3 regions of the Sphaerotilus sp. FB-3 genome follow, and region 2 is predicted to be linked to each of the others. Evidence: predicted binding sites of a transcription regulator. Region 2 holds the regulator's gene; each other region holds the start of a gene.

Region 1 (3,247 bases), on a different contig from region 2:
CGGGCAGGCCAGTCGGCTTGCTGGCCCAACGCCAGAAAATCCGCCCAATACAAGCACGAAGCCCCTGGGGGATCACTCTCCCCCAGGGGCTTCGCGCATTGGATCGCTGGAGCGACCCGATCAGTGGTCAGTGGTCAGAGATCGGCGTCCGCCGACTCCAGCATTCTCTGGCTCTGCTGGGCCAGCGGCTTGGTGGCCCAGGCCCAGGCCGAGGCCACGCCCTCGCGACGGACGCAGGCCCGGACCTGGGCGCGCAGCTCGCGGCGCGGGCCGCGGATCCGCTCGACGGTGCAGCGGCCGGTGACCGCCTCGACGATGTGCATGTCGACTTTCATGAAATCCTTGTGTTCGCGATGAGCGGCCCGGACGGGCCGCGGGCATGCATCATGCCCGTGTTCCGGCCGAGCGTTCAGTCGCAGCCTCGGCCGCACGTCGACCGCGCATCAACCGCGCAGCAGGAAGGCCGCCGTCATCGCCAGGCCGGTCAGCACCACGCCGGTGCGCACCCAGGCCGCCGGCAGCCGTCGTGCCAGCCGCGCGCCGATGAAGCCGCCCAGCGTGGCGGCCACCATCATCACCAGCGCCTGCGGCCAGGCCACCGCGCCGGCCCAGGCGAAGGCGGCCACCGACAGCAGCGACAGCACCAGCGAGTTCAGGTTCTTCAGCGCGTTGGCGGTGTTGAGGCTGGATTCGCCGGTCAGCGTGTACAGCGCCATCAGCAGGATGCCCAGGCCGCCGTTGAAATAGCCGCCGTAGACGGCCACCGCGAACAGGCCGAGCCGCTGCACCCGCAGCGAGGCGGAGGACGACGAGGGCGAGGGCATCGACATGCTGGCGTCCCGCGCCCGGCGTGCGGCCACCAGGCGCGGCCCGAGCGCGAACAGCACGGTGGCGAACAGCAGCAGCCACGGCACCGCGGCCGAGAACAGCCGGGCCGGCGTGACCAGCAGCAGCCCGGCTCCGGCCAGGCCGCCCAGCGCGCAGATCAGCGCCTCGGCATGGCGGCGTGCGGCCGGCAGCTCGGCGAGTTCGCGCCGGAAGCCCAGCGCGCTGCCGAGATAGCCGGGACTGACCGCCACCGCGCTGGTCGCATTGGCGACGATCGGCGGCAGGCCGGTCCAGACCAGCGCAGGAAAGGTGAGAAAGCTGCCGCCTCCGGCGATCGCGTTGAGCGCGCCGGCGCCCAGCGCCGAGGCGCTCAGCAGCAGGAGATGGGAAAGGTTCAGGGGCAGATCAAGTGCGGACATGCCCCCGAGTGTCTCAGCTCCGCGCGCGGCGGGCGCGGGCCTCGCCGGCCTGCGGGCGCACCATCAGCTGGCGGCGCGCCTCCGGATAGATCAGCGACTCCTCCAGATCGATGTGGTCCTTGTAGAGTTCGGTGAAGACGGCGGTGCCCTGGCGCAGCGCGTCGATGTCGTACCAGCTGTAGCCCTGAGCGACCGCATCGATCTGCGCCGACAGCTCCAGCCAGTCTTCCTCGAGCCAGCCGTGATCCTGCTGCAGGCGCAGGATGTGCTGCACCAGCTCGGCGTCGCCGCTGGCGAGCAGGCCGGGAAAGACCAGCCGCTCCTCGTCGGCATGATGCGCGCGTGCGGTCTGGCTGAAGAAGCGCACGATGTCGGAGGCCATGCGGCGTGCCACCGCATCGACGCCCTTGTCGTCCAGGTGATCGACCAGGGCGGCCATGTCGCGCAGCGTCGCCAGCACCTCGCGGTGGCAGGTGTCCAGCGCCTCGAATTCCTGCTCGACCGGGATCGGCACCGGCAGGACGGCTTCAGCGGCAAGGGATGCGGACAGGCTCATGATCGACTCCTGGGTGGTGCGCTGCAGCAGCGCGATGGGCCCATTCTTGGCCTGTCGCCGGCACGCGGGTTGAGCGAGGTCAACCCGGGATCAGTCCGGAGAAAATTCACATTTCAGGTGCATCCGTGCCGATCTTGCCTCATTCTGGTGCCTTCTTCGCCGCCTGGCCGCACAGATAGGTCCAGACCAGCGTCGCGGCGGCGTTGCTGCTGAGATCGGCGTGGTCGTAGGGTGGCGCGACCTCGACGCAGTCCATGCCGACCCAGTTCTCGCCGGCCAGCTCCTCGAGCAGCGTCAGCGCCTGCGCGGTGGTCAGGCCGCCGGGCTCGGGCGTGCCGGTGCCGGGCGCGAAGGCCGGATCGAGCGCGTCGATGTCGAAGCTGAGGTAGAGCGGCGGCTGGCCGCAGGCGGCCCAGCGCGCCTTCAGGGTGTCGATGACCTCGGCGAGCTGGGCGGCGCTCTCGCGCCCGCGCAGGTCGCGCGCGGTCCAGATCAGGCCGCCCTGGTCGCGCACATAGTCGCGCGCGGCGCGGTGGCCGGCGCTGCGGATGCCGATCTGCGCAAACGCCTGCGGATCGACCAGGCCCTCCTGGATCGCCTCGTACACCCAGGTGCCGTGGCCGCTGGGCTCGCCGAAATGGTCTTCCCAGGTGTCGCAGTGGGCATCGAAGTGCAGCACGCCGAGCGGCCGGCCGTGCTGCTGGCGCTGGGCGCGCAGCAGCGACAGCGTGATCGAGTGGTCGCCGCCGAGCCAGACCATGTGCTGGCGCGCCAGCAGCGCCGCGGCCTGCGGCTCCAGCGCCGCGCGCATGCGCTCCAGGCTGGTGTTGGGCAGCGCCAGGTCGCCGTGGTCGCACAGCAGCGCGTCGGGCGAGACCTCGAACAGCGGATGGATGCCGTCGCACAGCATGTGGCTGGCCTGACGGATCGCGCGCGGGCCGAAGCGTGCACCGGGGCGGTTGGTGACGGCGCCGTCCCAGGCGATGCCGGCCAGGCCGAAGGGGCGGGGCTGCGGGCCGGCGGGCACTTTCATGAAGGTGTGGGCGGACAGGAAGGCAAAGGCGTGGTCGCTCATGGCTTGAACCGAGGGTCGATCAGGCCCGCAGTGTGCAAGATCCGCGGCATGAAGACCTCGACCGAAACCCTGCAGGCCCTGCATGCCGCCGAGATGCAGCGCTATCTCGACACCCACCCGCGTTCGGTCGCGCTGGCCGACGAGGCCACCCGCCACTGGCTCTACGGCCTGCCGATGCACTGGATGCGCGACTGGCCGGCGCCACGGCCGCTGTTCGTCGCCGAGGCGCGCGGCGCGCGGCTGCGCTGCGTCGACGGGCATGTCTACGACGATTTCTGCCTGGGCGACACCGGCGCGATGTTCGGCCACGGCCCGGCGCCTGTGGCGCAGGCGCTGGCGCTTCAGGCCGGGCGCGGCCTGACCGCGATG
Region 2 (3,247 bases):
CGCTGGGCAGATCGATCGGCACGATGCGGCGCTGCGGCTTGAAGCGCGTCGGCAGGTGCGCGTAGCCGTACATCGCGATGCGGTCGGGCCGCAGCGAGGCGACCTGGCGCACGGTGCGCTCGAAGCTCTCGGGCGTCTGGCGCGGCAGGCCGTAGATCAGGTCGGCGTTGATCGACTCGAAGCCCAACTCGCGCGCATCGCGCATCAGCGCCTCGACCTGCTCGAAGGGCTGGATGCGGTGCACCGCCTGCTGGACCTGGGCATCGAAGTCCTGCACGCCGAAGGAGACGCGGTTCAGCCCGAGCGCGCGCAGATGCGCCAGACGCTGGCGGGTGACGGTGCGCGGGTCGATCTCGATCGAGAACTCGCCCTTGGGCAGCAGCTCGAAGCGCGTGCGGATCGCCGCCATCAGCCGCGACAGCTCCTCGTCGCTCAGGAAGGTCGGCGTGCCGCCGCCGAAGTGCAGCTGCGAGACCTGCACCCGCTCGCCCAGCGCGTCGGCCGCCAGCGCCATCTCGTGCTCGAGCGCATCCAGGTAGGCCGCGGCACGGCCGTGGTCGCGGGTGACGATCTTGTTGCAGGCGCAGTAGTAGCAGACCGACTCGCAGAACGGCACATGGATGTAGAGCGACAGCGGCGCGCCCGTCCCGCCGGCCCCGCCCATGTCATGGCGCTGGGCCAGCGCCTGCAGGAAATGCTCGGCGGTGAAGGCCTCGACAAAGCGGTCGGCGGTCGGATAGGAGGTGTAGCGCGGTCCGGGCCGATCCATCCGGTGCAGCAGTTCGTCGGTCAGAACGGGCTCGGCCTGCAGGCCGCTGCCGCGGGTCGGTTGGAGAGTCGGTTGGTCCATGGACGCACACTGTGCCGACGGATGCCCGGCGTACCTTGACGCAGCTCAAGCACGATGCAGGACACATCCCCAAGAATCGGCCGCGATTGATCGGATCGAGAGCCTTCGGCCTCAGAATGGGGCTCGAGCGGATCCGCATCGAAACACCAACGCCTTTTTCGCCATGCACGACACCACGACGTCCCCCCGCCTTGACGCGCTCAAGGTCGCCTGCTCCGCCTGCAATCTGCGCGAGCTGTGCCTGCCGGTCGGCCTGTCGGACGAAGAGCTGTCCTCGATCGACGACATCATCGGCACCCGCCGGACCGTGCGCCGCGGCGAGAGCCTGTTCCATGCCGGCGAGACCTTCACCGCGCTCTACGCGGTGCGCACCGGCTTCTTCAAGACCGTCGTGTCGGCAGCGGATGGCCGCGAGCAGGTCACCGGCTTCCAGATGGCCGGCGAGCTGATCGGCCTCGACGGCATCAGCACCGACCACCACTCCTGCGACGCGATCGCGCTGGAGGACTCGCAGGTCTGCATGATTCCCTACAGCCAGCTCGAGACGCTGTCGCGCGAGGTCACGCTGCTGCAGCACCAGTTCCACAAGATCATGAGCCGCGAGATCGTGCGCGACCATGGCGTGATGCTGCTGCTGGGATCGATGCGCGCCGAGGAACGTCTGGCGGCTTTCCTGCTGAACCTGACCCAGCGGCTGCAGGCGCGCGGCTTCTCGGCCTCGGCGCTGGTGCTGCGCATGACCCGCGAGGAGATCGGCAGCTACCTGGGCCTGAAGCTGGAGACGGTCAGCCGCACCTTCTCGAAGTTCCAGGAGGAAGGCATCCTGGAGGTCAAGCAGCGCGACATCCGCATCCTCGACCAGAACGCGCTGCAGCGGGTGGTCAACGCGGCCAACTGCTGAGCGCCAGGCTCCGGGTCTCGCCGGAGCCCCTCCGGCAGTCAGATCAGGCCGACGGATGCCGTCCGGCGGACGGCCCCCCCTCATCGCCCATCACCAGCTGCGTCATCGCGCTGGCCAGCGCGATCAGCACCCAGAACAGCAGGAAGGCGGCCGAGTAGATCGTCATCGCGTCGGCGTCGGCCACCGGGCTGCCCATCCAGCGCAGGTCGGCCGGATCGACCATCGAGAAGACCAGCATCTCGACGACGCCGGCCATCAGGAAGGACGGCCACAGCACCGCCGGCCAGCGGCGCTCGCGCGCCGAGGCCGCGGGCTGGACCTCCGCCCCGCCATCGAACACCGGCGAACCGTCATGCTCGAACGGGTCGGTCTTCATTTGACGCCCCCGGTGGCCGCATGGTTGCGGCCCTGCATGGCCGGCGCGTTGGCCGCCTGATCGGCCGACACATGCTCGGCCGTCTGGATGACCGGATCGGGATTCTTCAGCGCCAGGGTCAGCGTCACGAAGCTGGCTGCAACGACGACCAGCGGCCCGCCGACCACCAGCCACATCATCTTGAAGCGCCACCACGGCCGCGGATCGTCGGCCGGGGTGGAGGTGAGGGAGGAATTCGCAGGGGTTCGACTCATGTGGAGATCTCCTCAGCGCGGAATGATGAAGGTCGACTTCTCGCGCACGACCAGAGGCGCCGGATCCTGAGCATCGACACGCGCAATGTCGAAGTGTATTTCGTGCGAGCCCGGTCCGGCTTCGGCTGCCGCCTCCGGTTGAACCCGGACGGACACCGTCACCCAGCGGGCCTCGGCCGCGCCGACCTCGATCTCCGTGGCCGGATCGATCGTGATGCCGTTCAGGCCACTCACGCCCAGACGGTAGCGATGCGGCTGCTCGCCGGCATTCATCACCTGCAGGCGATAGACGTTCTCGATCTGGCCTTCGTCGACGATGCGCGCCAGCGAAGCGCGATCCCGGATCACGTCGACACGGAACGGCGTGCGCATCCAGATGCTCGCGCCGACCGCCGCCACGATCAGCACCAGGATCACGGTGTAGATCAGCACCCGAGGACGCAGCACCCGGCGCCACATCTGCGCACGGGTGAAATGCTCCTTCAGGCCGTTCTGGGTCGCGTAGCGGATCAGGCCGCGCGGGTAGTTCATCTTGTCCATGATGCCGTCGCAGGCATCGATGCAGGCGGCGCAGCCGATGCACTCGTACTGCAGGCCGTTGCGGATGTCGATGCCGGTCGGACAGACCTGCACGCACACGCCACAGTCGACGCAGTCGCCCAGGCCCTTGCTCTTCGGGTCGACCTTCTTGCCGCGCGAGCCGCGCGGGTCACCCCGCTCGGCGTCGTAGCTGATGATCAGCGTGTCCTTGTCGAACATCGCGCTCTGGAAGCGCGCGTACGGGCACATGTACTTGCAGACCTGCTCGCGCATGAAGCCGGCATTGCCCCAGGTCGCGAAGGCGTAGAACAGCACCCAGAACCATT
Region 3 (3,247 bases), on a different contig from region 2:
GTTGCCGCGGTGCGTCAAAGCCACGCACAATCAGACGATCCTCCTGCCGCCTTCAAGCACCATGCCGACCTTCAAGCTGCCCGATCCGCCCCGCGACAAGGCCGTGCTGCGCAAGCAGCTCCAGGCCGAGCGCATGTCGATGAGCGACCGCCACCAGCGCTCGGTGCATCTGCAGGAGGTGCTGATGGTCTGGCTGCTGACCCGGCGCGAGCGCACCATCGGCGCGTTCTGGTCGATCAAGGGCGAGTTCGACGCGCTGCCGGCGCTCTACCGCTGGAGCGAATCCGACCCCTCGCGCCGCATCGGCCTGCCGGTCATCGACAAGAAGACACGCCAGCTGCGCTTTCATGTCTGGTACCCGGGCTGCCCGATGGAGGAGGATGCCTACGGCATTCTCAAGCCCAAGGACACCGAGGAGTTCCACCCCGAGCTGCTGCTGGTGCCCTGCGTCGGCTTCGGGCCGAAGGGCGTGCGCCTGGGCTACGGCGGCGGCTTCTACGACCGCACGCTGGCCTCGCTCGACCCGATGCCCTACACCGCCGGCATCGGCTACGGCCACGGCTTCATTCCCTGGCTCGCGGCCGAACCGCACGACGTGCCGCTCGACGCGATGCTGACCGAGGAAGGCACGGTCTGGCAGCGCGACGCCTGAGCCTGCACCGAACGGACACCGAACGGACAAAGGCGCCCCGGAAAGGGGAGCGGCCGTGGCAGTTGCCTGCCACGGCCGCGGTCTCTCTCCCCGACGCTCTCCCCCCGGGCGCTTGAGGCCGCCCGGTCACCCCGCAATCGGATCCCGATCCGGGTCCGGGATCAGAACTTGTAGCCAACGCCCACGCCGACCAGCACCGGATCGACCTTGATCTTGCCCAGCGTGGTGCCGGCAGCGCTCAGGTCGGTGCGGATCCAGACCTTCTTGACGTCCAGGTTGACCGACCAGTTCTTGTCGATGGCGAAGTCGGTGCCGATCTGCAGCGCGCCGCCGAAGCTGTTCTTGTCGATCGACAGGCCGCTCGGCAGGCTGACGTTCGAGAAGCGGGTGTAGTTCAGGCCGGCGCCGACATAGGGCTTGAGCGCGCCCAGGCCCAGGTCGGTGAAGTGGTACTGCAGCGTCAGGGTCGGCGGCAGGTGCTTGAGCGTGCCGATCTTGGTGCCACCCGCCTTGACATCCTGCTTCTGCGGATAGGTCAGGATCAGCTCGGCGGCCAGGTTCGGCGAGATGAAGTAGGTGAAGTCGACTTCCGGCAGCACCTTGCTGTTGATGCCGACGTCGAGGCCGGGAATGCTGTCCTTGTTGGCCGGATCCAGATGGACCACGCGGGCACGCATCACCAGATCGCCAGCCGCGTTCTGGGCCGAGGCGAGCGGCGTGGCGACGAGGGCGGCAACGGCAGCGAGGGCGAGGCAGGTCTTGTTCATGGCGGGCTCCTGAGGGAATTCGGTTTCCGGCACCTCCTTGGCACCGGGCATGAATCCATTGGAGCCTGACGCGCCGCCTGTCGACTTGCGGCGGCTCAAGTCGCTGCCTGCGTGCGCCTCAGGGCGCAGCCGGCTTGACCTGCGTCAGAGGTGCGCCTGCAAGCTGTCGCTTTTGCGCATCACGCGTGCGGCAGCAGCTCGAGCCGGCGGCAGATCTCCAGCACCGTCGCGCTGGCGTTCATCGTGTAGAAGTGCAGCGCCGGCACGCCGGCGCAGCGCAGCTGCTCGCACAGGTCGGTCACCACGTCCAGGCCGAAGGCGCGGATCGAGGCGCTGTCGTCGCCGAAGCTCTGCAGGCGCAGGCGGATCCAGCGCGGCACTTCCGCGCCGCAGCTGTCGGCGAAGCGCAGGATGCCGCTGGAGTTGGTGATCGGCATGATGCCGGGCACCACCGGAATGTCCGCGCCCAGCGCCTGCGCCTCCTCGACGAAGCGGAAATAGGCATCCGAGTTGAAGAAGAACTGCGTGATCGCCGAGTCGGCACCGGCGCGGGCCTTGGCCGCGAAGGCCTGCAGGTCGGCCTGCGGCGACTTCGCCTGCGGATGCATCTCGGGATAGGCCGCCACCTCGATGTGGAAGTGGTCGCCGGTCTCGGCGCGGATGAAGCTCACCAGGTCGCTGGCGTGGCGGAACTCGCCCATCGGGCCGAAGCCGCTGGGCAGGTCGCCGCGCAGCGCGACGATGCGCTTCAGACCCATCGCCTTGAACTGCGCCAGGCGCTCGCGCACCGACTCGCGCGTCGCGCCGACGCAGGTGAAGTGCGAAGCCGCCTCGCGGCCCTCGTCGAGAATGGCCTGGACGGCGCCGATCGTGCCGTCCTGCGTGCTGCCGCCGGCGCCGTAGGTCACCGAGCAGAACTGCGGCTCCAGCACATAGAGCTCGCGGCGCACCTGCGCCAGCCTGGCCGTGCCCTCGGGCGTCTTCGGCGGAAAGAACTCGAGACTCAGCGGCAGCGAGGCCGCGGGGGTCGTCGTCATGGGAGAAGTCTCCAGCGGGAGAAGAGGTCGTCGGCGCGACGCCACCGGCCGGTCAGCCGGCGCGACGCGCGTGCATCAGGAATTCGCGGTTGCCGTCGCCGCCGGTCACCGGGCTGTCGAGCCAGGCCGCCACCGCCAGGCCGCAGCCGGCCGCGGCCTCGCGCAGCTTGGGCTCGACCCGCGCCAGCGCGGCTGTGTCCTTCACCAGTCCGCCCTTGCCGATGTCGCCGGGCTGCAGCTCGAACTGCGGCTTGACCAGCATCAGCAGATCGCCGGCCGGAGCCAGCAACGGCGCCAGCGCCGGCAGCACCAGCGCGAGCGAGATGAAGGACAGGTCGCCGGTGATGAAGCCGAAGCCCTCGGCCGGGCACGCCGCGCCCAGATCGGCCGCCACCAGATGGCGCGCGTTGACGCCCTCCAGCGCGGTGACGCGGGCGTCGCCACGCAGCCGCGGGTGCAGCTGGCCGTGGCCGACATCGAGGCCGACCACCCGCGCGGCGCCGCGCGCCAGCAGCACGTCGGTGAAGCCGCCGGTGCTCTGGCCGACGTCGAGCGCGACCCGGCCGGCCACCGCCAGTCCGGTCGCCGCCAGCGCGCCGTCGAGCTTCAGGCCCCCGCGCGACACCCAGCGCAGCTCGGCGTCGTCGGTGACCTCGATCTCGCAGCCCTCGGGCAGCTCGTCGCCGGCCTTGCGCGGCACGCTCCAGCCCCGGGCCCCGAGCCAGCGCACGGCGCCCTGGGCGATCAGCCGCTGCGCGGCCGAGCGCGTCGGCGCCAGGCCGCGGCTCACC

Evidence for each region. The regulator FNR, encoded in region 2, switches genes on or off when oxygen is low (the NO sensors DNR and NnrR bind a similar motif). The targets are predictions, from matches to a motif close to TTGATNNNNATCAA.
Region 1: NFT33_RS04875 (hemerythrin domain-containing protein) is a predicted target of FNR. The motif match lies at 1,873-1,886, and genes of this name have one in related genera.
Region 3: NFT33_RS05145 (OmpW/AlkL family protein) is a predicted target of FNR. The motif match lies at 1,554-1,567, and genes of this name have one in related genera.

Annotation. Positions count from the first base shown of each region.
Region 1 covers NZ_BQWE01000010.1:116,531-119,777, forward strand. The annotation lists tRNA gene NFT33_RS04860 (tRNA-Arg) at 1-11, shown strand, start outside; gene NFT33_RS04865 (hypothetical protein) at 135-335, opposite strand; gene NFT33_RS04870 (sulfite exporter TauE/SafE family protein) at 444-1,247, opposite strand; gene NFT33_RS04875 (hemerythrin domain-containing protein) at 1,261-1,803, opposite strand; gene speB (agmatinase) at 1,943-2,878, opposite strand; gene NFT33_RS04885 (transaminase) at 2,927-3,247, shown strand, end outside.
Region 2 covers NZ_BQWE01000057.1:136,822-140,068, forward strand. The annotation lists gene hemN (oxygen-independent coproporphyrinogen III oxidase) at 1-850, opposite strand, end outside; gene fnr (fumarate/nitrate reduction transcriptional regulator Fnr) at 1,014-1,751, shown strand; gene NFT33_RS17265 (hypothetical protein) at 1,795-2,127, opposite strand; gene NFT33_RS17270 (hypothetical protein) at 2,124-2,381, opposite strand; gene ccoG (cytochrome c oxidase accessory protein CcoG) at 2,394-3,247, opposite strand, start outside.
Region 3 covers NZ_BQWE01000011.1:17,345-20,591, reverse strand. The annotation lists gene NFT33_RS05150 (5-formyltetrahydrofolate cyclo-ligase) at 62-652, shown strand; gene NFT33_RS05145 (OmpW/AlkL family protein) at 814-1,419, opposite strand; gene metF (methylenetetrahydrofolate reductase [NAD(P)H]) at 1,599-2,456, opposite strand; gene NFT33_RS05135 (TlyA family RNA methyltransferase) at 2,509-3,247, opposite strand, start outside.